3 regions of the Pseudomonas sp. SMN11 genome follow, and region 2 is predicted to be linked to each of the others. Evidence: riboswitches for the same ligand, from Rfam matches in the RefSeq annotation. Region 2 holds a riboswitch; each other region holds the start of a gene.
The links. A riboswitch is a leader RNA that binds a small molecule or an ion and turns the genes downstream of it on or off. The one in region 2 is predicted to bind cobalamin.
Positions count from the first base shown of each region.

Region 1 (9,858 bases), on a different contig from region 2:
TGGGTTGGGAGGGCTGAGGCGCTGGTCATGGAAAGAAGTCGCAGGCAGGAATGAATGTCAAATGAAACGTTATCTTATAACTATTTAATTCGCTTCTCCTAGAGATTTTTGTGTTGCCTGTGCTGGCCTTTTCGCGGGTAAACCCGCTCCCACAGGTCCACCACCCTTTTCAAGTGAGTAGAAATCCTGTGGGAGCGGGCTTGCCCGCGAAGAGGCCGGGACAGGCGGTTCAAGTCAGAAGGTGTAATCCACGGTAGCGAAGTACGACCGCGGCGCGCCCATCAACCACTGCTCGCCACTGAACATCGACGCCACATATTCCCGGTCGAACAGGTTGTTCACCTGCAACCCCAGGCGCACATCCGGCAGCACCTGCCAGCCAATGTTGGCATCGATCACGGTATACCCCGGCGCACTCTGGCTATTGGCCGTGTCGGCGTAACGCTCATCCACATACCGCGCGCCAATCCCGGCCTCCACCTGCTGGCCGAAGCCCTTGCTCAGCCATAGGTTGGCCGTGCGCCGCGGCACATTGGCCGGGCGGTTGCCGGCTCGATCCTGGGCCACGCCATCGACCATCTCGTCGAAATCATCGTATTTCGCCCGCGCCAGCGCGGCATTGGCCGACACCTGCCACTGCTGCCCCAGGGCCAGTTCCAGCGACGCCTCCAGGCCATCGGAGGTTTGTTGCCCGGCCTGCTGCGCCTCGTGGGTGATCGGGTCATCCACCAGCAGCTTCTTCTTGACGATATGGAACGCCGCCAGCGTCCACTCCCCACGGCCCTCCCAGAAGCGCTGCTTGAGGCCCAGCTCGGTCTGCTTCGCTTCGGTCAGGTCGTAGTGCATCTGCGACGGGCTGAGGCTGACCAGGTTGTCCACGCCGTCCTCGCTGGTGGAGTACTGGCCGTAGAGCGACAGATTGTCGTTGACTGCGAACACCAGCCCGGCGCGCCAGTTGCCGCCCTCCAGGCCGCGGTCGCTGCGGCTGCCGTCGACCAGGTTGTCGCGGTCGATGTGGTTCTGGTCGCGGCGCACGCCGGTCACCAGCGACAGGCGCTCGGTGAGCTGCAGGCGGTTCTCGGCGAACAGGGCGAAGGTGTGGGTGGTGGACAGCGTCTGCGGGCGGGTTGGCGAGTCGCTGTGGAACCAGCCCGGGGTCGGCTGCCAAGGGTCGATGTAGTCGCCGCCCACGTCGTTGTACGGCCGGTTGCTGTCGACGTTGAAACGCACCTTGTTGTACTCGACACCGACCAGCGTCTTGCTGGCCAGGCCGAACAGGCTGTGGTCGAAGCTGAAGGTCTGACGGTCGCCGATCTGCTCCTGATTGTGCTTGATCTCCAGGTAGCTCTGGCGCTCCAGCAGCGCGCGATCGGCGTCCCAGCTGTAGTTCTCGGCATTGCGCCAGTGGCGGCGGCTCTTGATGTAGTACAGCTGGTTGCTGGCGCTGAGCTGGTCGTTGATCGTCCAGTCGGTGGTGAAGCGGGTCCACTCGTCGTGGTAGCGCTGCTCGTCGTTCTGAACGTTGTAGTTCTTCTTGCGCAGGCTGCTGCGGTAATGGCCGTCGATCAGCGGCTTGCCGTAGTAGTTGGCGGGCTGGGCGTCGCCGCGCTCGTGGGCGAGGGTGAAACTCAGGTCGTCGCTGGCATCGAAGCGCAGCGCGGCACTGAGTGCCAGGCTGCGCGAGTCGGTGCGGTCGACCCAGCCGTTGCCAGCCTGCTGGTTAAGGGTCAGGCGATAGCTCAGACGTTCGCTGAGGCTGCCGCCGCTGTCCAGGCCCAGTTGCTGGCGGTCCCAGGAACCGTAGCCCAGGCGCAAGCGGTTGTGGATGTCGCCAGCGAACGGCTTTTTCGGGATCACGTTGATCACCGCGCCGGTCGCGCCTTCGCCATACAGCACCGAAGCCGGGCCGCGAATGACGTCGATCTGCTCGACCATCCACGGGTCGACCGGGAAGGTCTGGGTGCCGGCCCCGGTGTACAGGCGCGCGCCGTCGAACAGGGTCATCACCGAGCCATGGCCAGTGAAGCCGCGCGCCGACAGGCCAGTGCCGCCATCGCCCGGGTTGCCGATGAAGGTGATGCCGGGCGAGCGGGTCACGGCGTCCTGCACGGTGAGGTTGTTGCGCTGCTCGATCTGTTCGGCAGTGATGCTGCTGGTGCTGGCCGGGGTTTCCAGGGCAGTGAGGTTCAGCCGTGAACCGGCCTCGGTCGGCGTGGCCAGGTCGACGTGTTGCGGGTCACGGCTATCGGTGATGGCCGTGGAGGGGAGGTTCAGCACGGGTTCTTCGGCCAGGGCTGGCAGCGTGACGGCCAGGCAGGCCGCCAGGGGGTGAAGCTTGATGAATCGGGACATGTCGTTCCACTGCTGCAGGAATGAATGGATCCCGGTGGAAAACACGCAAAGGCACACCACGCATGCAGGGGCGCACGCGGATACCGGCCTGCGCCCGCCCACCGCGGGTTGCCAAGTGAGGCTTCAGGCCGGTCTCCGGGCTTGCGAGGGGCGTGAGGCCTTCACCTTCCCATGCTGGCGCACAGTGGTGTGTCGAAGGCATCGCTCGCTTACCGTTGCGGGGGCAGCGCCGGACTTGTCGTGAATCACGACGCACCGGCTTCCCGTTTCACCCTGCGCACGGCGGCGCAGGACACCTGAAACTGGCGCGCATCTGACCATCGAAGCGTGGGTACGTCAAATCTGCGCTCCAATAAGTCTCGATTAATCACAGGCTTGTGCGTTTTTTCTGACATTTCTTCGAACTTTTCCAACCCCCCCCTGCCTCGAACCGTTCGTCAATCACTCGTCTTACTGTCATGGAGACTGTACCGATGTTCGCTCGCAACCTGCTGCGTCACTCCTGCTTGCTCGCTCTGCTTGGTAGCTCGTTTGTGGCCACCGCAGCGCCCAATACCGACCCATTGTTCAGCGTCGGCCTGCTCGGTGCGTACGATAAATTCAAGTTCGAAGGCGGCAGTGACTCCGACAAGGAGCACATGGGCCAGGGCGGGGTCTTTGCCACGTTCGGCAACAAGCTGACCGCCGAGTCCGGGTTCATCTACCAGATCGGTGCTGAAGCCACGTACGGCAAGAAGAACGACAACAAGCTCAAGGAGGCCCAGGCCGACCTCGACCTTGGCTGGCGTGCGGCACTGGATGCGCGCAACTTCGTCGACGTGATCGTTGGCGGTGGCTACAGCTGGACCCGGTTCGAGCCAGAGATCAACGACCTCGATACCCGGCTCACCTACAAGTCACCGTTCGCCAAGGCGGCGTTGGGCTACAACCATCAGTTCGACGCATCGACGTTGCGCGTGGAAGTGGGCGCGCGCCATACCATCGACGGTCGCGCACGCTTGAAGGTCGATGACTTTGGTAGCGACAGCGTGGACATGAAGGACCGCACCAATCCCTATGCCGAGGTCACGCTGCTGATGAACCAGCAGGGCGGAATGCCGGTGCAGGCGGGCGTTTACTACACCCGCACCGAGTACAAGCTGGACGAGGATTCCCCGGTGGCCGACAACACCAAGCTCAAGCGTGACGAGTTCGGCTTCAAGGTGGGGCTGGCGTTCTGAGGTTGACCTGTTGACTGCACCGGCCTCTTCGCGTCGAACCGCCGCGAAAGGGGCCTCACTGGCTAACGCCCGCGGCGGCGCGACACCCGTGCTTCGATGTTCTTGCGCCCGATCAGCAGGGGCGGCTTCTCCACCACCGGCTCATCGGCCAGCCACTTGTACATCACCAGGCAGTCGACCAACCCCAGGCGAGCATGGCGATAGGCTTTGGGCAGGCGGCCAACGGTCTCGAAGCCGAGCTTGGTCCATAGCGCCACCGCCACTTCGTTGCTCGCCACGACCGAATTGAACTTCAACGCCAGAAAGCCTTCCTGGCGCGCCAGCTTCTGCGAGTGCTCGCACATCAGCCGGGCCACACCACGGCCACGGGCGGCGTCGCAGACCATGTAGCCGCAGTTGCCGACATGGGCGCCAGGGCCGGCGGCGTTGGCCTTGAGGTAGTAGGAGCCGAGCAGTTCGCCATCGGCTTCGGCCACCAGGGTGTGCAGCGGCAGTTGCAACCACAGCTGGCGTGCCTGCTCGACGTCCAGTTCGGGGTCGAAGGCGTAGGTTTCGCGGGCCTGGACGATGGCCTGGAAGGTCGGCCAGAAACGCTCGAAGTCGTCGGGCGTCATGGGGCGGATGTGGATCATGGCGGTTCCTGCAGTGGCTAGGCCGCCAAGTCTGGGTGGCGCGGCGCCGTCGCGCAAGGGCGGCGACGCCGTCGGGCTTCAGCCGTTGGCCTTGCCCACCGCATCCATGGCACGGGCCGAGTAGACCAGCGCGGCCCCGGCATTCATCGCCACGGCCACACCCAGTGCCTCGGCGATCTCCTCACGGGTGGCGCCATGCTTGACGGCTTGCTGTGAGTGTACAGCGATGCAGCCGTCGCAGCGGGTGGTGACAGCCACGGCCAGGGAGATCAGCTCGCGGGTCTTGGCGTCCAGGTGGTTGGTCTTGGCACCCGCGCCGCTGGCGGTCATGTAGCCGGCCACGGTGTCGGGGGACAGTTGCTTGAGATCGCCGATGCCGGCCATCAACTGCTTACGGTAGGCGTCCCAGTCCATCATGCTCATCGTCTTCACCTTGGTAAGGTTGCGAGTGGAGCTTTGATGCTAGTCGAAGCGCGGGAAGTCAGACTTGTACTTTAGTGCTGGCCGGCTTTGAAACGGCCAAACAAGGCCGTTTCTGCAATTGCCAACGTGCCGGTCAGATGTAGACGAACACCAGCACCAGAGCGGCGACCACCAGCCACTTTTCCAGGTAGTAGCGCATGCGGTTGCGTTTCTTCAGCGCCTTGCCACGCTCGCGGATCTTGTAGATGCGGGTGAACAGGCGGTTGATGCCGCCGGTCTTGTCGCCGGCGTCGTTCGGCGCGGCGGCGGCGGCCATGACGTTGCGGCTGAACCAGCGGTTGAACGCGGTGGCCCAGCGGTACTTCAGCGGGCGTTCGATGTCGCAGAACAGGATGATGCGGTTGTGCTCGGTGGTGTTGGCGGCGTAGTGGATGTAGGTCTCGTCGAAGACCACGCCCTCGCCATCGCGCCAGGAATACTTCTCGCCGTCCACGTCGATGTAGCAACCGTCATCGTTCGGCGTGTCCAGGCCGAGGTGGAAGCGGTACGAACCGGCATACGGGTCACGGTGGCGGACCAGTTTGGCACCCGGTGGCAGGGTGGCGAACATCGCCGCCTTGACCGTGCCGATGCCTTGCAGCAGCTCGGTGGTACGTGGGCACAGGGTCATGGCCGACGGGTGGCTTTCGCCGTACCACTTCAGGTAGAAGCGCTTCCAGCCGGTCTTGAAGAACGAATTGAAACCGACGTCGTCATAATTGTCGGACTTCTTGATCTCGCCCACGTGCAGCAGCTGCTGGCCTTCGGCACGAATCTCCTGCCAGTGCTCCATGAGCGGCTTCAGCTCTGGGAACGCCTCGACCGGCAGGTAGGGCTTGGCGGGGTGCTTGGAAAACAGGTACAGGAAGCTGTTGACCGGGGCCAGAAAGCTGGAGTGGTCGCCCAGCTGGCGGGTCAGCTTGTGGCGTACCCGACCGCGCAGGTGAACATAGGCGATCGAGAGGACGAAGATCAGTACGAGTGCAATTTTCATGGACGGTTACTTGTCGAAAAATGGCCATGCGCCATGGCATAAGCTCGCCAGCATAAACAATCATGGGGGCAGTTTGTACTTATTGTTACGTTAATGCGGGGCGACATTGGTGTAATGCCCTATAGCGTGCAAAAACGTTTCACGTGATGGAGTTCACATGATTCAGGACATCCGCCCGAGTGGCACCCCGTTCAAAAGGTTATTCTTCGCCTTGCCTGTCAGCGACGCCCAGCGCCGTGCGATCAGCCAGTGGCGGCGCGGCCTGGAGCTGCGCAGCGGCAAGCCGGTACCGAGCGAAAATTTCCACCTGACCTTGCTGTTTCTGGGGGATGTGGATGCGGCGCAGGTGCCGGCCATCTGCGCGGCGGTAGACAACCTGGCGCGGCCCGGCGCGCCGTTGCGCCTGCTGCTGGACCAGCTGAAAACCTGGCAGCGTGCCAATGTGCTGGTGCTCGAGCCGCATGAAGCGCCCGCCGCCTTGCGTCAGCTGGTCTATGGCCTGCAGCAGGCGTTGCTGCCGATGGGGTTCGAAGAGCAGGCCCGTGACTACCGCCCACACCTGACCCTCTCACGGGATTTTCGCGGCCAAACCCCGGAGGCGGCTGCGGCGCCCGAGTTCCATCTTAGCGCCAGGCATTTCACCTTGTACGAATCGCGCAAGGGCCGTTACTGGCCGCTGGCGCAGTGGTCGTTGGCGCAATAGTACGGCTCGTTTCCAGGAGCTGACGCGATCTCTGCGGGAGCGGGTTTGCACGTCAGACCGGCAGGCTCTGGTAGGGCAGTTCATCCCCCGGGCTGCGGGCAAACTGGCGCTTGTACTCGCGGCTGAACTGCGAGGTGCTCTGGTAGCCCACCCGATGCGCCGCCTGGGCTACCCCCAGCCCTTCACCGATCAGCATCTGCTGCGCCTTGAGCAGGCGCAGGCGCTTGAGGTACTGCATCGGCGCCATGTCGGTGCAGCGTTTGAAGTGTTCGTGGAAGGTCGACACGCTCATGTTGGCGCAGGCGGCCAGCACCTCGACACTCAGCGGCTCTGTGTAGTGCTCGCGCAAGTGCATGAGCGCCGCGCCGATGCGGGCGAAGTGGCCCTGTTGCTCCACCAGCGCCCGCAGCACCCCGGCCTGGGGGCCGCGCAGGGCGGTATACAACACCTCGCGAATGCGCGCCGGGCCCAGCACCTTGGCGTCGACTGGGTCCTGCAGGCAGCGCAGCAGACGTTCCACGGACTCACGCATCGGTGCATCGAGTGCCGCCGAGGTCATCAACTGTGGCGTCTGCGCCTGTACAGCCGGGTCGGGCGCCAGGCCCATGCTCTGCACCAGTTCGCCCAGCACACCGCGGTCGATGTCCACCGCCACGCCCAGAAGGGGCTCGTCGGCGGTGGCAAAGGTTTCGCACATGAATGGCACCGACAACGCCTGCACCAGGTAATGGCCGGCCCCGTACTCCAGGGTGCGTGGGCCCAGGCGCGCCAGTTTGCTGCCCTGGGCCAGGATCATCAGGCTCGGCTCGTAGATCTGCGGGCTGCTGGCCACGTAGTGGTCCCAGCTCAGTACCTGCACCTGGGGCAGGTGCGTGGGCACGAAACCCGGGCGGGTGGCCAGGGTGCGGATCAGCGAACACAGCGGGGCGTTGGCGTCGACGTGGCGGGTCAGTTGCATGATGAACCAGGGCAGAGAATCAGACAGTTCCATGATCGCAGATTGGCTGGCCAGCGCCAGATGGCCGCTGGCAGGTTCGGAGAATCAGGCATGGATGCCGGAGAATCAGCCGTGGGCCGGGAGGACGATGGCGAGCAGAATGCGCGCCCTGAATCGTTTCACTTCCCCTGAGGTCCCGCATGTACACCGCCATCGGTTACGCCGCCCAAACCCCGACCAGCCCCTTGGCCCCCATGACCTTCGAGCGCCGCGCGCCGCGCCCGGACGATGTCGCCATCGAGATCCTCTACTGTGGCGTGTGCCACTCCGACATCCACCAGGCGCGCAACGAGTGGGGCATTGCCGTCTACCCGCTGATGCCCGGTCACGAGATCATCGGCCGAGTCACCGCCGTGGGTGACCAGGTCACCTCGCACAAGGTTGGCGACCTGGTCGGCGTCGGTTGCATGGTCGACTCTTGCCGCCATTGCGACGCGTGTGCCAAGGACCTGGAGCAATACTGCCTGGAAGGCCCGACCATGACCTACGCCACCCCAGACCGGGTCGATGGCAGCAACACCATGGGTGGTTACTCCAGCAGCATCGTGGTCAACGAGCACTTCGTGGTGCGCATCCCGGCCGGCATGGACCTGCCCAGCGCGGCGCCGATCCTCTGCGCGGGCATCACCACCTACTCGCCGCTCAAGCACCATGGCGTCGGCCCGGGTCACAAGATCGGCATCCTCGGCATGGGAGGCTTGGGCCACATGGGCATCAAGCTGGCCAAGGCCCTGGGCGCCGAAGTGACCCTGTTCACCCGCTCCCAGGCCAAAGCCGAGGAAGCCCGCCGTCAGGGCGCCGACCACGTGATCGTGTCCACCGATGCCGAGCAGATGCGTGCCGCCGCCGGCCGTTTCGACTTCCTGCTCGATACCATCCCGGTGCAGCACGACCTCAACCCGTACCTGGAGACCCTGAAGTTCGACGGTGTACACATCCTGGTTGGCCTGATCGAGCCGATCGACCCGGCCGTGCATGCCGCCAACCTGGTGATGAAGCGTCGGGTGCTGGCCGGTTCGCTGATTGGCGGCATCGCCGAAACCCAGGAAGTGCTGGACTTCTGTGCCGCCCATGACATCCGTTGCGACATCGAGATGCTCGACATCCGCAATATCAACCAGGCCTATGAGCGCATGATCGCGGGTGATGTGAAGTACCGCTTCGTGATCGACATGGCGACCCTGCAGGGCTGAACCTGACGATAGCCTGGCCCTTCGTGGTTGTGAGGGCCAGGCGTGACGCGTACCATGCGGGCAATCCTTCCAATAACAAACCCGTGCCTCAGCGCGGCCGATACTTGGCCCCTGACGCGCGTCCTTTCGCCTTGCCTGCGGAGAACAGATTCCTGCCCATGAACGGACCCATCCCCACCGACCTGCCGCCGACCGCAGGTGGCGGCAGCTGGCTGAGCGTGATCGCCCTGGCCCTGGCGGCCTTCATCTTCAACACCACCGAGTTCGTCCCGGTGGCGCTGCTCAGTGACATCGGCAGCAGCTTCGACATGACCACCGCGCAGGTCGGCCTGATGCTGACCATCTATGCCTGGGTGGTGGCGCTGGCATCGCTGCCGATGATGTTGCTCACCCGCAACATCGAGCGTCGGCGGTTGCTGCTGTTCGTGTTCCTGGTGTTCATCCTCAGCCACCTGCTGTCGTGGTTGTCGCAGAGCTTTGCCATGCTGCTGGTCAGCCGCATCGGTATCGCCCTGGCCCACGCCGTGTTCTGGGCCATCACCGCGTCGCTGGCCGTGCGCGTGGCACCGCCGGGGCAGCAGGCCAAGGCACTGGGGTTGCTGGCGACCGGCACGACCCTGGCGATGGTACTGGGCATACCGTTGGGCCGCGTGGTAGGCGAAGCACTGGGCTGGCGCATCACCTTCCTCAGCATTGCCGGGGTAGCGCTGGTGACCATGCTGTGCCTGATGAAGTCGCTGCCGTTGCTGCCGAGCCAGAACTCCGGCTCGCTGCGTAGCCTGCCGATCCTGTTCAAGCGCCCGGCACTGGTGATTACCTACCTGCTGGTGACCCTGGTGATCACCGCGCAATTCACCGCCTACAGCTACATCGAGCCATTCGCCCTGCACGTGGCGCAGATCGGCGGCGAGCGCACCACGCTGTTGCTGCTGTTGTTCGGTGGCGCCGGCGTGTTCGGCTCGCTGCTGTTCAGCCGTTACAGCGAGCGCTTCCCCCATGGCTTCCTGGCGGGCTCGATCGGCGTGCTGGCGGCTTGCCTGCTGTTGCTGCTGCCGTTGTCGGGCAACTTCTATGTGTTTGCGGCCTTGAGCATGTTCTGGGGCGTGGCGATCCTCAGTTTCAGCCTGTCGCTGCAGTCCAAGACCTTGAAGCTGGCTTCCGATGCCACCGACGTGGCCATGGCGCTGTTCTCCGGCATCTACAACATCGGCATTGGTGGCGGGGCATTGCTGGGCAGTATTGTCAGCAGCCAGATGGGTGTGGCGGACATCGGCATGGTTGGCGGTAGCGTGGCGGTAGTCGGGC
Region 1 is NZ_JBKGGW010000003.1:10,897-20,754, reverse strand. It holds gene ACLEJU_RS04155 (DUF1624 domain-containing protein) at 1-29, opposite strand, end outside; gene ACLEJU_RS04150 (TonB-dependent receptor) at 235-2,352, opposite strand; cobalamin riboswitch at 2,462-2,667, opposite strand; gene ACLEJU_RS04145 (outer membrane beta-barrel protein) at 2,826-3,572, shown strand; gene ACLEJU_RS04140 (N-acetyltransferase family protein) at 3,635-4,204, opposite strand; gene ACLEJU_RS04135 (carboxymuconolactone decarboxylase family protein) at 4,283-4,627, opposite strand; gene lpxO (lipid A hydroxylase LpxO) at 4,761-5,660, opposite strand; gene thpR (RNA 2',3'-cyclic phosphodiesterase) at 5,818-6,363, shown strand; gene ACLEJU_RS04120 (AraC family transcriptional regulator N-terminal domain-containing protein) at 6,416-7,321, opposite strand; gene calA (vanillin reductase) at 7,501-8,553, shown strand; gene ACLEJU_RS04110 (sugar transporter) at 8,712-9,858, shown strand, end outside.
Region 1: linked by a shared signal. The riboswitch ahead of ACLEJU_RS04150 (TonB-dependent receptor) and the one ahead of ACLEJU_RS07145 (CbtB domain-containing protein) in region 2 are both predicted to bind cobalamin.

Region 2 (9,858 bases):
TTCGATGCTGTGGCGTGCGCGCAGGCCTTCAATCTTCGCCTTCACGTCACTTGGCAGGTTTTCATAGGCCAGCACCATGTTTGCCCACATCGTGTCGCCACCCACCGGCGGGCACTCGACGCAGCGCAGCACGCAGCCCATGGGCGGTGCCTCGCGCCAGGTGGCATCGGTGTGCCAGGCGTTTTCATAACGGTCGTTGGGCTGGTCGGGGCGCTTGTAGATCTGAACCAGGCCTGGGTGCTCCGGGTCGCTGCCGGCCACCGGGTGGTCTTCGAGGTCGCCGAAGCGCCGGGCAAAGGCCACGTGTTCGGCACGGCTGAAGTGCTGGTCACGCAGGAACAGCACACGGTGCTTGAGCAACTGCGCGCGCAGTTGCTCGAACAGGTCGTCATCGTCGATCGCGTCAGCCAGGTTGACGCCGCTAATCTCGGCGCCGATCGCACAGGTCAGTTGTTCGATGTGCATGCTGTTGCCCTCTTCAGATGACGAAGATCGACGAGCCGGTGGTCCTGCGCGCTTCCAGATCACGATGGGCCTGGACGGCGTCCTGAAGGGCATAGTGCTGGTTGATTTCGATGCGGATGCGGCCGCTGCTGACGTGGTCGAACAGCTCGCCGGCGAGGTCGGCCTTTTCCGCAGGGTCGGCAATGAAGTCGGCCAGTGCCGGGCGGGTCAGCTGCAGCGAGCCCTTGATAGCCAGCAGCTGCGGGTCGAACGGCGGGATGGTGCCGGAGGCGGTACCGACGCAGACCATCAGGCCACGACGCTTGAGCGAATCGAGCGAACCCATGAAGGTGTTCTTGCCAACGCTGTCGAACACCACGTTGACGCCCACGCCATCGGTGAGCTCACGCACACGGCTGGCCACATCCTCGACGCTGTAGTTGATGATCTGGTTGCAGCCATGGGCGCGAGCGACTTCGGCCTTGGCCTCGGTGGACACCGTGCCGATCACGTTAAGCCCCAGCAGTCGCGCCCACTGCGCGACGATCAGGCCGACGCCACCCGCTGCGGCATGCAGCAGTACGGTATCGCCCTGTTTGAAGGCGTACAGCCGGCGCATCAGGTAGGCCGCCGTCAGGCCGCGCATGGTCATGGCAGCGGCGGTCTCGAAGGCGATGGTTTCCGGCAGCTTGATCAGCGCTGCGGCGGGGATCAGCCGCTCGGTGCAATACGCGCCGAGGGTGTTGAGGAAGCCGGTGTAGGTAACCCGGTCACCCACCGCCACCTGGGTCACGCCCTCACCTACCGCCTGCACCACGCCGGAGGCTTCCACACCGATGCCATTGGGCAGCGGGATCGGGTAGGTGCCATTGCGGAAATAGGTGTCGGCATAGTTCAGGCCAACTGCCACGTGACGCAGGCGCACCTGCCCCGGGCCGGGATCACCGACATCGGCATCCTCGTAGCGCAGCACTTCGGGGCCACCGGCCTGACGGAAACGTACGACTTTTGACATGCTTGTCACTCCAATCATCGATCTGGACGCAGGGCGTCAGTTCTGGGGTCATTGGAATGTAAGCGCTCGGGGTGGGGAGTGCTTCGCATCGGGCGACAGCGGGTTTTCATTTGATGACAGAGGCCGGGGCCAGGGCTGCAATCTTTTCTTCATGAGCTGTCTTGATGGTTAACCAAGCCCCGTCTAATACTTAGATCTCTGCCTGGGGAGGCACGAAACATGCAACCAAGATTCGTTATCGTTCCGGCTGTGCCCATCGAAAAGCAGTCGCTGCGCATCGGCACCGGCTATTGCGCGGCGACCGTATGCGGTGGTTTCGATATCTACGACACTCAGGAAAAGGAGCGGCTCAAACCCAGTTACCCGAGCAGGACAGATGCCGAGGTACAGTGCCGAAACATGAATATGGCAAGGCAACCCAGGTAGTCAGCTACCCTGCCCGCCCTGCGTGAGAGCCGCTAAGCCGGCTCTCACCCAAACCACCGTCATCAACGATGTGACTTGTCCGCCTCGCCTTCCTGCCAACCAGCAATCAGGCGCTGGGCATTCTCGTCGCAGCCCATGCCCTGTGGCTTGCTCTCCATGCCAGCGATCACTGCCAGCAGTTGCGCGCGGTTCTGCGCCAGGCGCAGCTGCATCGCTTCGATCTCGGCCACCTTGCGCTTGAGGCTCGCCAGCAACAGATCATGCCGTGCCGCGCCGTCGCCAGCTGCGCTGGTCAGTTTGCGCATTTCTTCAAGGCTGAACCCCGCCTGCTGCCCGCAGGTGATGACCTCCAGCGACCTTACCACCTGCTCCGGGTAATCCCGATAGCCGTTACCCAGGCGCCGGGCCTCGATCAGCCCGCTGGCTTCATAGAAACGGATACGCGATGCGCTGAGGCCCGTGCGTCGGGCCAGTTCGCCAATTTTCATGTTGGGTGAAATTCTCTGTTGACCTTAAGGTTTACTTTAACCTTAGCCTTCTCCAAAACCCAACCCGCCTGACACCCGGCGCTACTTGGAGAACCCCGCATGACCCCCTTCCAGCCCCTGCACCTGCCCAATGGCAGTGTCATCCCCAATCGCATTGCCAAGGCGGCCATGGAAGAAAACCTCGCCAATCAGGACCAGACCCCTTCCGATCAGTTGCTGCGCCTGTATCAGGCCTGGGCCGAAGGCGGCGCCGGCTTGCTGCTGACCGGCAACGTCATGATCGACCCCGGCGCCATGACCGGCCCAGGGGGCGTGATGCTCGATGACAGCCAGCAGCTGCAACGTTTTCGCCAATGGGCCGAAGCCGGCCGCGCCCAGGGCGCGCAGTTTTGGATGCAGATCAACCACCCCGGGCGGCAGATGCAGGCCAACCTTGGCCAGCCAACCGTGGCACCCTCGGCAGTGGCCCTGGACATGGGCGGATTGTCGAAGCTGTTCCCGCAGCCCAAGGCCCTGGACGAAAGCGAGATCGCCGCGTTGATCCAGCGCTTCGCCCGTACGGCGGCACTGGCCGAACAAGCCGGTTTCAGCGGCGTGCAGATCCACGCCGCACGGCTATTTGCTCAGCCAGTTCCTCTCGCCGCTGACCAACCGGCGCCAGGACCGCTGGGGTGGCAGCCTGGAGAACCGTGCGCGGCTGTTACTGGAGGTGGTCAAGGCGGTGCGCGAGGTGGTGGCCCCCGGCTTCAGCGTGGCGGTCAAGCTCAACTCGGCCGACTTCCAGCGCGGCGGTTTCGAACCGGCAGATGCACGCCAGGTCGTGCTGTGGCTGAACGAACTGTCGGTGGACCTGGTGGAACTGTCAGGCGGCAGCTACGAAGCACCGGCCATGCAAGGCGATGCCCGGGATGGCCGAACCTTGGCGCGGGAGGCCTATTTCCTCGAGTTCGCCCGCGACATTGCCGCGATTGCCCGCATGCCTGTGATGGTCACCGGTGGCATCCGTCGCCTGGCGGTGGTCGAACAGGTGCTCGCCAGCGGCGTGGCCATGGCTGGCATCGCCACCGCACTGGCGGTCGACCCCACCCTGCCCCGGCGCTGGCAAGCCGGCGAGACCAAGGCCCTGGCCGAACTGCCGCCGATCCGCTGGAAGCGCAAGGCATTCGCTGCCCTGGCCTACATGGCGCTGGTGAAGTTGCAGATGCGCCGGCTCGCCGCCGGCGGAAAACCCCAGGCCAAGGCCTCGCCGCTGCGCGCCCTGCTGCTGGAACAGTGGTGCACGCTGCGTCGAGTCAAGCAATACAAGCGTATGATGAATAGCCGACTGGATTGATGCTGTTCCGTAACGCCGTTCTCTGACGGGAGCACTGCCATGAACAAATCAACTTGTGCGCTGATACTGACATTGTCAGCGCTCGCAGGCTGTTCAAATAACGCATCCACTTACCATGACCAGCCACTGGTAGCCAAAGTCGATAATGGCATGAGTAAAGAGCAAGTGCTGCAAATAGGTGGCAAACCGGGCGCTCAGTCCGACCGCACGGTGGTACCTGGAACGTGCTTCGACTACATGCTGAGCAGCCCGGGACAGAAACTACAGCCTTACATGGTCAGCTTCGATCAGGCCGGGACGGTCGACAAAACCAGTTTCATGACCTGCGCCGAATGGAGCAATGCCCAGCAGAAGTCCCGGCAGACATTACCCAGCATGGGCGGTATGGGAGGGTCAGGCTATTGATGCAACCGGCTGCCGGTCACTCAAGGCACTCTCTGGCGGCCATGCGCAACTTGTCACTCGACAGGAAGCTGCCTTTATAGAAAGTTGCCCGGCTGCCATCGCGATACTCGACCACTTCCAGCACCTCGTCAGACGTCACGGCGCTGGGTGCGGTCAGCCGATAACCATGGCTGATGGACTTTTGCGTGGTCTGCGGCGACAGCGCCTGCCACTTTGGCAATACGCAGGCGGCGTAGTCCTGCGGGGATTTCGAGGTCAGCTTACTGGCGGTAGGCTTGCCTGGGTTTGCGCAAGCGGCAAGGTTTGCTGCGAGCGCGGCACATAACAGGATACGAAAGGTTGGCATTTGCAATTAACCAGACAGGAACGTGCGCCATTCTAGCCGGGTTCGCGCCGAAGGAGTAATCCACCAAGGTCGTGAACCGGCTTGATTGCCATTGGCGCAATACTTCCGTCGAATGGGCAAGACGGCACCATCCCTTAGAATGACCCCGCTGATGGATCAGCACCCATCGCAAAAAGCCCGCTCTCATGTGCGGGCTTTTTGCTCTTGCAGATCAACGATTCAGGCTTTTTTACACAACAATGCAGCATCGAGCAGTCTGCCATGGTCATACCAGGCGTCGCGCTGGTAAGCCGTGAACTGACGCTCGGTTCCCGTGCCGCGCAGTTCTACCAAACCAGCGGCCTGGGTAGGGTCAGTACTTTCGACGTACAGTTTTACCGAGTTGTCGCCATCGACCTCATAGGTTTTCACATTGCCTTGAAGTTCGCCTTTGACGCACCCCAGATAAGCGGGCGTGCTTCTATCGGTAGTACCGGACGTATAATCATGGCCATCCCGCACATCCCGATTCTGTGCACACCCGGCCATCAACAGCGTGGCGAAAGTGGTTGATAGTATTGCGCATGCGACCGATCTTGAGCTCTTCACGCGACACGCTCCTGCTGCCCCATCGATAACTGACGAAAGAGTGGCCAAGCCGAACGCCTTTTTTTAGTTCTCGTGTGCCCATGTTACTGCGCAAAGTGCACCGCACAATAGGCTTGTTTGCTATATGGGCAATGGCCCATGATCGGCAACTTTTCGGCTTTCGGATTATTTCTTTAGCCGAGCGGAACGATTTCAATCAGCCATGATTCTCATGCGTATCGACCAGGCGCAACGTTCAGGAGGGGCCCATGGTGTGGTGGATGGAAATACTCGCCCAGTTCGTGATCTCCACAGGACTTGCCGTGTTCAGCATCTTTGTGTTCTGGGCCTACACGCTGGCGTTCGGCAGGGCCTACAGCAAACTGCTGTCAGCCGCGTTGGCGCTGGCCCTTCTGGGCATCGCCGCCTTTCCCCATGGGACCAGCTTCGCCATCAGCCAGCAGGCGCTGCTGGGGGCTGGCAGCGAATTCCTGTTGCTGGTCGCAGACGCATTGGGGGTGATCAGCGCCGTGATGATTGCATCGTTCTTTTTCAGTCCTGGGCGAATGCTCGAAGAATCATGACGGCAGCCAGGCTATCCGCCCAGCCCTTGGCCGGTGAGCGAACAGCCGTCTGCTTCAATACTGTCAGCGTGGGCCGCCACCGTGCCCGCCGCCCATCATGCCCGGGCCGCCATGCCCCCCACCATGCCCGCCACCGCCACCTGGCGGCATGAACATCCAGCAACCTGCCAGCGTGGATAACAATGCAGCCACCACGGCGGCACGCAATACATGCTTCAACTTCATTACAGCGCTCCAAAAGGCGAAAAGCGGTGCCCTGCCTTATGTAAGGCAGGGCAGCGCTGCCAGTGTAAATTCCAAACCGGCCAGCCCGGGCGAGCTTTTACATAACTTTACTATTGCGTGGCACAGGCCTGGTCGCAAGCGCAAGGCATGAAGTCAATGCTGCCTTGCGTCAGTAGCGACGATAGTCCTGGTGCCCCCCACGATCTCCATCGTAGTAATGCCGATGGTGGTGATCTCCGTCGTGCCAGTAAGGCCAGCAGCCACTGAGCAACAACAACCCTGACAACACGACAACCCATGCAGTCTTGCGTTTCATGTGCGTACCTCCGGCCAGGCGAAGCGAGGCCTTGCTTACGTTGGACTGCGCAAAAAAGGGAGGTTCGGGCCGGTCGCCAGCCGCTGATCGTGTTTCATCTGTATTTGACGCCACCCTCGCCGCGTGCTCTCCTTACGCCTTGCGTCAGGTGCCCCCATCGGGGGTGAAACGGGAAATCGGTGCGTCGCAGGCCCTTGCCAGGGCCGGGCTAACCCGGTGCTGCCCCCGCAACGGTAAGCGAGCGAAGCGTCCAGACCACTGTGCCACGCAGTCCGGCATGGGAAGGTGATGCTTTTCAAGGAGCCCTGCTCCTCCTCGCAAGCCCGGAGACCGGCCTGGCGTTCATGAACACCCCGCGGTGGGCGGGCGTTGTCGCATTCCCTCGGGCGCCCCGTGCCCCGGGGCTGCCGCGCTTGTCCCCATTGCCCCATTGCCTACAAAAAGCAAAAAGCAGAGGATCGCGTCATGCCCATCTCCAGCGCCAAACACAGCATCACTACCCCCGTCACCCTCAGCCAGCGTGTGGTCATCGCCGTAGGTGCCAGCTTGCTCGGCCTGTGCCTGGTCTACTTTGCCGGGTTCTCGCATATCGAAGCCGTGCACAACGCCGCGCACGACACCCGCCACAGCGCCGCCTTCCCTTGCCACTGAGGCTGTCATGATCAAGCGTATCGCCCGCACTGCCGGGTTCAGCGGCCTGCTCGCCGCTCTGTTGCTGACCCTGCTGCAAAGCTTCTGGGTCGCACCGCTGATTCTCGAGGCGGAAACCTATGAATCGGCCGCACCCGTGGCCGAGCAACACAGCCACGGCGAAGAGGCAAGCGCAGGCCACACCCACAGCGAGGAAGCCTGGTCGCCAGAAGATGGCTGGCAGCGCATCCTGTCGACCACCGGCGGCAATCTGGTGGTCGCCGTCGGCTTCGCCCTGATCCTTGCCGCCCTGTACAGCCTGCGTGAGCCGGGCCGTACCAGCACGGGCGCGCTGTGGGGTCTGGCCGGTTTTGCCGTGTTCTGCCTGGCCCCAACCCTGGGCTTGCCGCCGGAGCTGCCAGGCACTGCCGCCGCCGACCTCGGTCAGCGCCAGAGCTGGTGGGTCGGCACCGCAGCCGCGACCGCACTGGGCCTGGCCCTGCTGGTGTTTGCACGCCATGGCCTGCTCAAGGCACTGGGCGCCGTCTTGCTGGTGGTGCCGCACGTGATTGGCGCTCCGCAGCCGGAAGTCCACGAAAGCCTGGCTCCGGAAGCCTTGGAGGCTCAGTTCAAAATCGCCTCCTGGCTGACCAACGCAGCTTTCTGGGTCGCCCTGGGCCTGCTCAGCGCCTGGTTGTATCGCCGCTCCAGCCACGCCTGATGGCCATCGACCAGCCATTGCCGGCACTGTACGCTGGCTTCGGCTGCCGCCGGGGTTGCCCGGTGGACGTCCTCGAGGTATTGCTGCATGAAGTGCTGCAGCGTCACGGCCTGACCGCCACAGCACTTCGTGGCTTTGCCAGCATCGCGGGCAAGGCCGACGAGCCAGGTTTGCAACAACTCGCCGCACGCTACGCCCTGCCGTTGGTGGTTTTCACTGCCGAGCAGCTGCGGGCGTACGAACCCCTGCTCAGCCACCGCTCCGCAGTCGCCTATGCCTACTGCGGCTGCTGGGGCGTGGCCGAGAGCACGGCACTGGCCCTGGCTAGCCTCAGTCACGTCGGCCCCGCACTCAGGGTGGCCCGCCAGGTGCGCGGCCCCGCTACCCTGGCACTGGCCTGTGCCGGATAATCGCTTCTTTCATCAATTCAAGGATCCGCCATGACGGTCTATTTCATCGGCGCCGGCCCCGGCGACCCAGAACTGATCACGGTCAAGGGCCAACGCTTGATCCGTCAGTGCCCGGTGATCATCTATGCCGGTTCGCTGGTACCCGCAGCGGTGCTCGAAGGGCATCAGGCCGAGACGGTCATCAACAGTGCCGAACTGCATCTCGAGCAAATCATCGACGCCATCCGCGCCGCACATGCCAATGGCCAGGACGTGGCCCGGGTGCACAGTGGCGACCCCAGCCTGTATGGCGCCATCGGCGAGCAGATCCGCCACCTGCGCGAACTGGGCATCGATTACCAGATCATCCCCGGCGTCACCGCCACCGCCGCCAGCGCGGCGCTGCTCGGCTGCGAACTGACCCTGCCGCAAGTGGCGCAGACGGTCATCCTCACCCGCTACGGCGACAGCTCACCGATGCCCGCAGGCGAGCAACTTGGCGACCTGGCCCGACACGGCAGTACCTTGGCCATTCACCTGGGGGTGAAGCACCTGCCACGTATCGTCGAAGAACTGCTACCCCACTACGGCCCCGACTGCCCGATCGCGGTAATTCATCGTGCTACCTGGCCAGACCAGGACTGGGTGCGCGGCACCCTGGCAGATATCATCGAACAGGTTGCCAGCAAGGGTTTCCGGCGCACTGCCCTGATCCTCGTCGGCCATGTACTCGGCGATGCGCCATTCAGCGAGTCGGCGCTGTACCGCGCCGGCCACGCCCACCTGTACCGCCCCGGCGACTAGCATTGCCAAGCTGACGAGGGGCGGAGCAGACTGCGCATTCCACCAGACCGGAGGGTTACCCATGCTGGAGCTGCGCCCTAACTGTGAATGCTGCGATGCCGACCTGCCGGGCGACAGCCCTGACGCCCTGATCTGCTCGTTCGAATGCACCTTCTGCCGTAACTGTGCTGACCAACGCTTGCAGGGACTTTGCCCGAATTGCGGCGGCCAGTTGCTGGCCCGCCCGACGCGGGTGGGCCAGGCGTTGAGCAACAACCCCGCCTCGACCCAACGGGTCCTCAAGCCTCATCCGACCTGCGCCTGACCCTCCGCCAGCACAGGCACCGCCACTTCTGGCGATGCTTGTGACGGTCGCCGTGTAGGAAATTTCTACAATACCGACTCGCTTGTTCAACACATCTATACTCGCCATTACCATGGATCCGGAATGGTCGTATCGTGCCGCACAGCAGAAAAAGCTTGCAGACGTATTCCTGATTGCCTCAGGAAGCCGACCACATTCCGACAGGAGTAAGTTACATGACCACCGTGCTGATCGTTGATGATCACGCCATCGTCCGTTTTTCCTTGCGCATACTGCTTGAGCGTGAGCGTTTTCGCATCGTCGGCGAAGTCGACAATGGCAGTGAAGTGGCACAGAAGGTGCGTGAATTGCGCCCGGATGTGGTACTGCTGGACATAGGGCTCCCCGGCCTGGATGGCATGGAAGTCATCAAGCGCCTGCAACAACAGGAGCCGGCCCCCAAGATCATGGTGCTGACCGGGCAGGCTACCGACCTTTACGTGCGCCGCTGCCTGGATGCCGGCATTGGTGCATTCGTCACCAAAGGCGAGGATCTGGAGGCCGTGGTGTTCGCCCTCAAGGCCCTGATCAAGGGCTACTCCACCTTCCCCCAGATGTCGGTGAACAGCAATACCCTGGAGAGCGAGCCAGAACGCCTGGGCAGCCTGTCCAACCGCGAGATGGAAGTGCTGCGGCGCCTGAGCCGTGGGGAAAACAACAAGAACATCGGCGCCTGCATGAACCTCAGTGCCAAGACCATCAGTACTTACCGTGGCCGTATCATGGAAAAGCTCAAGACCGAGTCTCTGGTGGAGATGGTTGATCTGGCCAAACGAAACCAAGTCAGCTGAGCGCGCGGGTAGCATGAAACCTGTCCTGGCT
Region 2 is NZ_JBKGGW010000005.1:41,787-51,644, forward strand. It holds gene ACLEJU_RS07095 (TauD/TfdA dioxygenase family protein) at 1-465, opposite strand, end outside; gene ACLEJU_RS07100 (quinone oxidoreductase family protein) at 479-1,459, opposite strand; gene ACLEJU_RS07105 (hypothetical protein) at 1,679-1,885, shown strand; gene ACLEJU_RS07110 (MerR family transcriptional regulator) at 1,948-2,373, opposite strand; partial or broken gene ACLEJU_RS07115 (NADH:flavin oxidoreductase/NADH oxidase family protein) at 2,473-3,706, shown strand; gene osmE (osmotically-inducible lipoprotein OsmE) at 3,746-4,111, shown strand; gene ACLEJU_RS07125 (hypothetical protein) at 4,128-4,457, opposite strand; gene ACLEJU_RS07130 (hypothetical protein) at 4,677-5,045, opposite strand; gene ACLEJU_RS07135 (hypothetical protein) at 5,294-5,608, shown strand; gene ACLEJU_RS07140 (hypothetical protein) at 5,672-5,833, opposite strand; cobalamin riboswitch at 6,279-6,502, shown strand; gene ACLEJU_RS07145 (CbtB domain-containing protein) at 6,615-6,800, shown strand; gene ACLEJU_RS07150 (CbtA family protein) at 6,808-7,500, shown strand; gene ACLEJU_RS07155 (cobalamin biosynthesis protein) at 7,518-7,910, shown strand; gene cobM (precorrin-4 C(11)-methyltransferase) at 7,941-8,693, shown strand; gene ACLEJU_RS07165 (DUF1272 domain-containing protein) at 8,755-8,997, shown strand; gene ACLEJU_RS07170 (response regulator) at 9,213-9,827, shown strand; partial or broken gene ACLEJU_RS07175 (transporter substrate-binding domain-containing protein) at 9,841-9,858, shown strand, end outside.

Region 3 (9,858 bases), on a different contig from region 2:
ACGTGGCCGCGGCCAGGGCGTGGCCCGGCGCCTGGCGGTGAGCGTGCCGTCCCACTGCGCGTTACTCGACGGCCCGGCTGCCGAGCTGGCGGCTGCGTTCGCCAGCGTCGAGCTGCGGCGCCCGAGCATTACCTACCTGAGTGGCAGCAGTGCGCGGCCGATCTTCGATCCACAGCGCCTGCGCGATGACCTGGCCGGCAACATGGCCCGGCTGGTCGACTGGCGTGCTACGTTGCGCAACGCCTATGAACGCGGCGTGCGCCTGCACCTGGAAATGCCGCCAGGCAGCGTGCTCAGCGGCCTGGCCCGCCCGGTGTTCGAACAGGGCAGGGTGGTTGCCCTCGAAGCCACCCGCTGGGACACCGTCGACGCGCTGTTGCGCCAGGAGGTGGCCGACAACCGATGACGGCGCTGTAACTCGAAGAACAACAACAAGCAACTTCGACTCAAGCTGAGGACAACAACAATGATCATCTATGGTGTGGCTCTGCTGGCGGTATGCACGCTGGCCGGCGTTATCGTCGGCGACTTCCTGGGCGTGCTGCTGGGCGTCAAATCCAATGTGGGCGGGGTCGGCATCGCCATGATCCTGCTGATCTGCGCACGGCTGTACATGCACCGCAAAGGCGGCATGAGCAAGGAGTGCGAGTTCGGCGTCGGCTTCTGGGGCGCCATGTACATCCCGGTGGTGGTGGCCATGGCCGCCCAGCAGAACGTGGTCACCGCCCTGCACGGCGGGCCGGTGGCACTGCTGGCGGCGATCGGTGCGGTGCTGGTGTGCGGGCTGACCATCGCGGTGATCAGCCGCAGCCATCGCGGCGAACCCTTGCCGGCGCCTGATACGCCTGAGGTTGCCAATGCGCAGGCCGCCCCTGCGGGAGGGCGTTGATCATGTGGCCGATCATTGACAATGCCCTGGAACACAACGGCCTGATCACTGCCTTTGCGGTGGTCGGCGGGATCATGTGGTTGTCGGTATTGCTGTCGAAGTACCTGACCTTTGGCCGGGTGCACGGCTCGGCGATCGCCATCGTCATCGGCCTGGTGCTGGCCTGGGTTGGTGGTACCGTGACCGGTGGGCAGAAGGGCCTGGCGGATATGGCGCTGTTCTCCGGTATCGGCTTGATGGGCGGTGCCATGCTGCGCGACTTTGCCATCGTCGCCACGGCCTTCGAAGTGCAGGCCACCGAGGCGCGCAAGGCCGGGATGATTGGTGCGGTATCGCTGCTGCTGGGCACGGTGCTGCCGTTCATCGTCGGTTGCGCGGTGGCCTATGCCTTTGGTTACCGGGATGCAGTGAGCATGACCACCATTGGCGCCGGGGCGGTGACCTATATCGTCGGGCCAGTGACCGGGGCTGCGTTGGGGGCGAGTTCGGATGTGGTGGCGCTGTCGATTGCCACCGGGTTGATCAAGGCGATCCTGGTGATGGTGTTCACGCCGGTTTCGGCGCGGTTGCTGGCGTTGGACAATCCGCGTTCGGCGATGGTGTTTGGTGGGTTGGCGGGGACGGTGTCAGGTGTGACTGCCGGGCTGGCGGCTACCGATCGGCGATTGGTGCCCTATGGGGCGCTGACTGCGACCTTCCATACCGGGTTGGGGTGTCTGATGGGGCCTTCGATTCTGTACTTCTGTGTCAGAGGGTTGGTGGGCTGAAATCCTGGGGCCGCTGTGCGGCCCTTTCGCGACACAAGGCCGCTCCTACAAGGGAACGCGATCGCCTGTAGGAGCGGCCTTGTGTCGCGAAAGGGCTGCACAGCAGCCCCAGAAGGCCAGCTCAATTCTCCCGGCTGTACATCCTGCATTCAGCCAACAAAGCCAGCAAATTCGGCTCCCGCTCCCGAGCCTTCAAAAAGACCACCCCGATATGCTGCTGCAACCGATACCGCGCCTGCAGCGGTATCAGCTTCACGCGGTTCTCGTACACCGCTGCGATCCTCCCCGGTAGCAGCGCGAACCCAACACCCGAACTGACCATGCTCAGCAAGGTGAAGATGTCGTTCACCTGCATCGCCACCTTCGGCTCGAACCCGGCCTGCTGGAACACTCGCGCACCGTCGCGGTGGGTGGCGAAGCCCTGGGTCAGGGTGATGAATGTGGAGTCGGCGAGGTCCGCCAGGTCGACCTCCTGCTGCTCGGCAAAGGGCGAGTCGGTCGGCACAGCGAGGAAGATGTCGTCGGAGAACAGCGGCAGTTGCTCGCAGGCCGGGTCCGCCACGCTTTCGTCCAGTGACACCAAAATCGCTTCCAGCTCATGGTTTTTCAGGCGTTGCAGCAGGTCGACGTTCGAGCCCAGGGTCAGGTCAATGTTCAGTTCGCTGCGCCGCAGCTTCAGGCCCATCACCAGCTTCGGCACGGTCTTTACCGTCAGCGAATACAGCGCGCCAAGGCGGAAGCGTTCGGCATAGAAACCGGCGGCCTCGCGGGTCTGGCGCACCATTTGCTCGGCGTCCTGGATCAGTTGGCGGGCTTTCTTTTCCAGCACGTAGGCACTTTCCAGCGGTATCAGCTGGCGGCCTTCATGTTTGAACAGCGGGCAGCGCAGGGCGCTTTCCAGGGAGTGGATGGCGCGGTGCACGCTGACTGCGCTGGTGGACAGCTCGGCGGCGGCGCGGCCGAGGTTGCCGCTGCGCATGAAGGCGAGGAAGGTCTCGAGCTTTTTCAGGGTCAGTTCTTCGTCGATCAGCATGCACAGGGGCCCGCAGGAAGGGAGCCGCTGATCATGCCACAGCCGCATGCCTCATGGCGGTGTCAGGTTGCTCGGCAGCAAGCGCGCCCGGCGCAGTTGCGCAAGGTTGCGCGACCCGGTACAGAAGCAGGCGATACGCAACTGGCGCAGAAGAATCTCGAAATGTTCCACCACGGCCTGGGTGGAGATCATCGCCGCACTCAGTACATGGGCTGCCTGGCCAACCAGGTCGGCACCGAGGCGAATGGCCTTGGCAGCATCGACGCCGTTGGCCACGCCGCCGGAGGCGATCAGGCCGATTTCCGGCACGGCGCGGCGCACCGCCAGCAGGCACTGCGCGGTCGGGATGCCCCAGTCGGCAAACGCCAGGGCGACCTCGCGTTCGGCGGCGCTGCCGGCGCGCTCGGCTTCCACCGCTGCCCAGCTGGTGCCGCCGGCTCCGGCGACATCGACCATGGCTACGCCCGCGTCACACAGCATGCGCGCCACGCTGGCTGAAACGCCTGCGCCGACTTCCTTGGCGATCACCGGCGTCGGCAGTTGGGAAGTCAGAGCTTCGATGCGTTTGAGTACGCCGCGCCAGTCACGGTCGCCTTCAGGCTGTACGGCTTCCTGCAGGGGGTTCAGGTGGATGATCAGGGCATTGGCCTGCAGGGTGTCGATTGCGCGGCGCGCCAGGTCCAAGCCGTCGGCCTCTCGCAGCTGGGCGGCGCCGAGGTTGGCCAGTAGCGGCACATCCGGTGCCAGGCGTCGGAGTTCGTCGGTCAGGCCTTGGTCCTGGTCGCTACGCAGGCTTACTCGTTGCGAGCCGACGCCCATGGCTATGCCCAGCGCCTGGGCGGCTTCGGCGAGGTGCTGGTTAATGAAGCGTGCGCGTTCGGCGCCACCGGTCATGGAACTGATCAGCAGTGGGGCACGCAGGGCACAGCCGAACAGCTCGGTGCTCAGGTCGACGTCGTCCAGGGCCATTTCGGGCAATGCGCAGTGCTCGAAGCGCAGTGCCGACCAGCCGGGGTCTACGCCGTGCGCGGTGGCGGCGGCGGTCAGCACGATATCCAGGTGATCGTCCTTGCGTTGGCTTAGCGGGCTTTTTTTCATGCCGGCTCCGTTTCGAAGGGGCAGCTGGGATGCAAAATATAGATAAGCTGAAAATTGGCACAACATCAGGCATTGGCGTGTGCCACCGGTTCCTTTCAATGGATGCTTGGTTTGTGATTGTGTGAGGGCTGGCAGGTGATCGCCGGTAGTCTTGCAGCGTCCATGAGATCGAGCGCCGCGCGGGCGGCGCTCGATCGGACAGGCGCCGCGAGGTTTTCGGCGGGCACCAGTTGACCACCCGCCACCCCCCGCGTAGCCTTGCGTCTTCGAGGTTCTTCGGCCCTGCCGAAGCTAAGACGGGAACGCGGTACAAGCCGCGGCTGCCCCCGCAACTGTAAGCACCGACAACGGATCGACACAGCCACTGCGCCGCGCGCGGGAAGGCGTCATCCCGCCAGCTTCTTGCCTGTAAAGAACTGGAACGGTGCAAGCCAGGAGACCTGCCTCGAGCCGAATTCGACTTTCAACCGGGCGGGGTGATCCGGTGGCGAACAAGCCCGGCCGGCCTGGCCTGCGGCTTTCGTCCCGTGTGCCCGCGCCAACCTGCCAAGGGCAACGCGACATGAAAACACTGGCCAAGCTCCCCGTCACCATCGTTACCGGCTTCCTCGGCTCGGGCAAGACCACCTTGCTCCGCCACATGCTCGACAATGCCCAGGGCCGCCGCATCGCGGTCATCGTCAACGAATTCGGCGAGCTTGGCATCGACGGCGAAATCCTCAAGCAATGCAGCATCGGTTGCACCGAGGAAGAAGCCAGCGGCCGCGTCTATGAACTGGCCAACGGCTGCCTGTGCTGCACCGTCCAGGAGGAGTTCTTCCCGGTGATGCGCGAACTGGTCGCACGCCGCGGCGACCTCGATCACATCCTCATCGAAACCAGCGGCCTGGCATTGCCCAAGCCCCTGGTGCAAGCCTTCCAGTGGCCGGAAATCCGCAACGCCTGCACTGTTGATGCGGTGATCACCGTGGTCGACAGCCCGGCCGTGGCCGCTGGCACCTTCGCCGCCTATCCAGACCAGGTCGACGCGCAGCGCAAGCTGGACCCCAACCTGGACCATGAATCGCCGCTGCACGAACTGTTCGCCGACCAACTGGCCAGCGCCGACCTGGTGGTCCTGAACAAGGCCGACCTGATCGACGCCGAAGGCCTGGCCAAGGTCCGTGCCGAAGTGGCCGGGGAGCTGCCACCGGCGGTCAAAGTGATCGAGGCCAGCAGCGGCCGGCTACCGCTGGAAGTACTGCTGGGCTTGGGCGCGGAGTCCGAAGCGCACATCGATGGCCGTCGCACCCATCACGATTCCCACCATGACGGCGATGATCACGACGATCACGACCATGACGCTTTCGACTCGATCTCCATCGACCTGCCCGAAGCCGACGAAAGCCTGCTGCTCGATGCACTGACCCAGCTGGTGGTGGAGTTCGGCATCCTGCGCGCCAAAGGTTTCGCGGCCATCCCCGGCAAACCGATGCGCCTGCTGGTGCAGGGCGTGGGTACCCGTTTTGACAAGCACTTCGACCGTGCCTGGCGCGCCGACGAGCCACGCATTACCCGCCTGGTGCTGATTGGCCAGGACCTCGATGCCGCACAACTGGAAGCGCGCCTGCGCCAGGCCCTGGGCGCCTGACCCATGCACCTGCTGCGGACCCAGCCCGGCGGCTTCGTGCCGGACGACAGCATCGCCGACCTCGGCCAGACACCCGCCGACCTGGTGATCCTCTGCAGCGGCGACTCGCACTTGGCGTTGCTCGCCGAAACCGCCGAGCAACTGCCGGACGATTTCCCCAGCCTGCGCCTGGCCAACCCGATGCAGGTGCAGAACCATGCCTCGGTCGACCTGTATGTCGACGAGGTACTGCGCCATGCCAAGGTGATTCTGGTGTCGCTGCATGGCGGCGTCGGTTACTGGCGCTATGGCGTCGAACAGTTGGTCGAGCTGGCAGCACGGGGCGTGCAGCTGATTCTGGTCCCCGGCGATGACCGCCCGGACCCGGAGCTGACCGGCCTCGGAACCGTCACCGGCGAGCCGGCCGAACGCCTCTGGCACTACCTGCGCCAGGGCGGCAAGAGCAACGCCGTCAACCTGTTCAAATGCTTGGCCAACCAGTGGCTGGGGCGCGATTACCGTTGGGACGAACCGCAGCCTTTGCCGCGGACTTCGGTGTATCACCCGCGCAAACCTGGCGCGCTGCTCGAGGACTGGTACAGCCAGTGGAACCCCGAACACCCGGTGGCGCCATTGCTGTTCTATCGTTCACACCTGCAGGCCGCCAACACCGCCTTTATCGACGTGTTCTGCGAGCGCTTGCAGGCGGCGGGCCTCAACCCGTTGCCCATCGCAGTAGCCAGCCTCAAGGAAAGTGCCTGCCTGGAGCAGGTCGAGGCTTGGCTGGACGAAGTGGGCGCGGAGGTGTTGATCAACACCACAGGGTTTGCCCTGTCCAGCCCGGAACGCCCCAACCTGCGCCCGTTCCGCCGTGATGTCCCGGTGTTGCAGGCCATCTGCGCACAGGACAACCAACCCGGTTGGGAGGCCAGCGAGCAGGGCCTCGGTGCCCGCGACCTGGCCATGCACATCGCTTTGCCGGAGCTGGACGGGCGCATCATCACCCGCCCGGTGAGCTTCAAGGACATGGCCTGGCGCAGCGAGCGCAGCCAGTCCGACGTGGTCTGCTACCGCGCACACCCCGAGCGTATGGACTTCGTCGCCGAGCTGGCACGGCGCTGGGTCGAACTGGCGCGCCTGCCCAATGGGCAAAAGCGTGTGGCCCTGGTGCTGGCCAACTACCCGACCCGCGATGGCCGCATTGGCAATGGCGTTGGCCTGGATACTCCAGCTGCCGCCCTGAACATCCTCAAGGCGCTGCAGGCCGAGGGCTATCCGCTTGCGGAGCTGCCAGGCAGCGGCACGCAACTGATTCATCAGTTGCTCGGCGGCGTCACCAATGACCTCGAGCACCTCGACCAGCGCCCCTGCGCCCAGAGCCTGAGCCTTGCGGACTATCAGGCGGCGTTCGAACGCCTGCCCGAGGCCAACCGCCAGGCCGTGCTGGAACGGTGGGGGCCGCCCGAGCAAGACCCGATGTACCGCGCAGGCCGCCTGATGGTGGCTGGTTTGCGCTTTGGCCTGACCTTCGTTGGCATCCAGCCGGCGCGCGGATATCACGTCGATCCCAGCGCGGTGTACCACGACCCGGACCTGGTGCCGCCCCATGGCTACCTGGCCTTTCACTTCTGGCTGCGCCATGCCTTTGCTGCCGATGCCGTCATCCACGTCGGCAAGCATGGCAACCTGGAATGGCTGCCCGGCAAGGGCGTCGGCCTTTCCGCACAATGCTGGCCGGACGCACTGCTCGGCCCGCTGCCGAACATCTACCCGTTCATCGTCAACGACCCAGGCGAAGGCGCCCAGGCCAAGCGCCGGATCCAGGCAGTGATCATCGATCACCTGATGCCGCCGCTGACTCGCGCCGAAACCTACGGGCCCTTGCGCCATCTGGAACAGCTGGCGGACGAGTTCTACGAAGCCCAGTTGCTCGACCCGCGGCGCGCGCGTGAGCTGCAGCGCGACATTCTCGAGCTGGTCAAGGCCAACCATATCGACCGTGAGTTGCAGCTGGAAGGCCAGCTGGACGATGCCGCCGTCTGGCTGCCGCGCCTGGACACCTACCTGTGCGACCTCAAGGAATCGCAGATTCGCGACGGCTTGCATGTATTTGGCCAGTCACCGCAGGCCCGCCTGCGCCTCGATACCTTGCTGGCCTTGCTGCGCGTTGAGCGTGGCGACGGCCGCAGTGGCAATGCCAGTTTGCTGCGGGCGCTGGCCAAGGCATTGGCGCTGGGCTTCGATCCCCTCGATTGCGACCTCGGCGAGGCCTGGTCAGGGCCACAGCCGGCGCTGCTGCAGGCCGTGACAAACGGCGCGTGGCGCACTTGCGGGGATACTCGTGAGCGCCTTGAGCTGCTTGCGTTGCGCATCATCGAGCAGGCACTGGAGGGGCAGGTGCAACTGCCCGAGCAGCCCGATTGGCATCCGGTGCACGAGGTGATAAAAGCCCTGCGCGAGCAAGTCGCACCGGACCTGGATGCCTGCGGTACGGCAGAAATCAATGGGTTGCTTGCTGCGCTGGCCGGGCGTTTCGTGCCGGCAGGACCCAGCGGCGCACCCAGCCGCGGCCGCCTGGACGTATTGCCCACTGGCCGCAACTTCTACACCGTGGATGTGCGCAATCTGCCGACCACCACGGCCTGGCGCCTGGGGTTCGCCTCGGCCAACCTGATCCTCGAACGGCATCTGCAGGACCATGGCGACCATCTGCGCCAGCTGGGCCTGTCGGTGTGGGGTACGGCGACCATGCGCACTGGTGGCGACGACATCGCCCAGGCCATGGCGCTGATGGGCGTGCGCCCGGTGTGGGCCACCGGCAGCCAGCGGGTTGACGACTTCGAGATCCTGCCACTGAGCCTGCTTGATCGCCCACGGGTGGACGTGACGCTGCGTGTTTCGGGCTTCTTCCGCGATGCCTTCGGCAACCTGATCCGACTGTTCGATGCGGCGGTGCAGGCCGTGGCGGCATTGGACGAGCCGGACGACCTCAACCCCCTGGCCGCACGGGTGCGCAACGAGCGCACCAGCCTGCAGGCGCAGGGCGTGGATGCCGAACAGGCGGCGCGCCAGGCGGGTTGGCGGGTGTTCGGGGCCAAACCTGGCGCCTACGGTGCCGGCGTGCAGAACGCCATTGATGGCCGCCTGTGGCACAATCGCGACGACCTCGCCGAGGTGTACCTCAACCATGGTGGCTACGCCTACGGTGCCAGCGATGAAGGCACCCCGGCGCGCGCTCAGTTCGCCCGGCGCCTGGGCCAGGTGCAGGCGGTGTTGCAGAACCAGGACAACCACGAGCACGACCTGCTCGATTCCAACGATTACTATCAGTTCCAGGGCGGTATGCTGGCGGCGTCGGAGACCTTGTCTGGCGGGGCAGTGGCCAGTTACCACGGCGACCACAGCCAGGTCGACCGGCCGCGGATCCGCACCTTGAAGGAAGAGCTCAACCGCGTGATCCGTGCCCGTGCCTTGAACCCGAAATGGATCGACGGGGCGAAACGCCATGGCTACAAGGGCGCGTTCGAGCTGGCCGCGACCGTCGACAATCTGTTCGCCTTCGACGCCACCACGCACCTGATCGACGACCATCACTACCAGTCGCTGGCCGATGCCTACGTGCTCGATCCGGCGACCCGAGACTTCATGCGCGAGCACAACCCCGAGGCCCTGCGCGACCTCACTGAGCGCTTGCTGGAAGCCCAGCAACGCGGGCTTTGGGAAGCCCCCGGTGAATATCGCGAGGCGCTTGAGGAGCAGTTGCTCGACGGCGAGGAACAGGCTTGAAATGAGTGAACCCGTACAATTTCCGCTGGCAGCCGTGGTCGGTGCCGATGACCTCAAGCTGGCCCTGTGCCTGACCGCCATCGACCCGAAGATCGGTGGCGTGCTCATCGAGGGGCCGCGTGGCATGGCAAAGAGCACCCTGGCGCGCGGCCTGGCCGACCTGCTGGGCGAAGGCCCGTTTGTGACCTTGCCGCTGGGGGCGAGTGAAGAGCGCCTGATCGGCACGCTGGACCTGGATGCCGCACTCGGCCAGGGCAAATCGCAGTTTTCCCCCGGCGTGCTCGCCCACGCCGATGGTGGCGTGCTGTATGTCGATGAAGTCAATCTGCTGCCCGACACCTTGGTCGACCTGTTGCTGGATGTGGCCGCCAGTGGCACCAACCGCATCGAGCGTGACGGCATTTCCCATCGGCACAGTGCCCGTTTCGTCCTGATCGGCACCATGAACCCCGAGGAAGGCGAGTTGCGCCCGCAACTGCTCGACCGCTTCGGCCTGAATGTGGCGCTCGATGGCCTGCCAGCCCCAGAGGCGCGCCAGCAGATCATTCGCCGGCGGCTGGCCTTCGACAGCGACCCGCAGGCATTCTGCGAGCAGTGGGCCAGTGCCCAGGCGCAACTGCGCGAGCGCTGCCAGGCGGCGCGCCAGGGGCTGGCGGCAATTGCCCTGGACGATCAG
Region 3 is NZ_JBKGGW010000026.1:49,449-59,306, reverse strand. It holds gene mdcH (malonate decarboxylase subunit epsilon) at 1-406, shown strand, start outside; gene madL (malonate transporter subunit MadL) at 467-889, shown strand; gene madM (malonate transporter subunit MadM) at 892-1,656, shown strand; gene ACLEJU_RS19980 (LysR family transcriptional regulator) at 1,778-2,689, opposite strand; gene fni (type 2 isopentenyl-diphosphate Delta-isomerase) at 2,741-3,787, opposite strand; cobalamin riboswitch at 4,039-4,249, shown strand; gene cobW (cobalamin biosynthesis protein CobW) at 4,350-5,417, shown strand; gene cobN (cobaltochelatase subunit CobN) at 5,421-9,182, shown strand; gene ACLEJU_RS19960 (ATP-binding protein) at 9,184-9,858, shown strand, end outside.
Region 3: linked by a shared signal. The riboswitch ahead of cobW (cobalamin biosynthesis protein CobW) and the one ahead of ACLEJU_RS07145 (CbtB domain-containing protein) in region 2 are both predicted to bind cobalamin.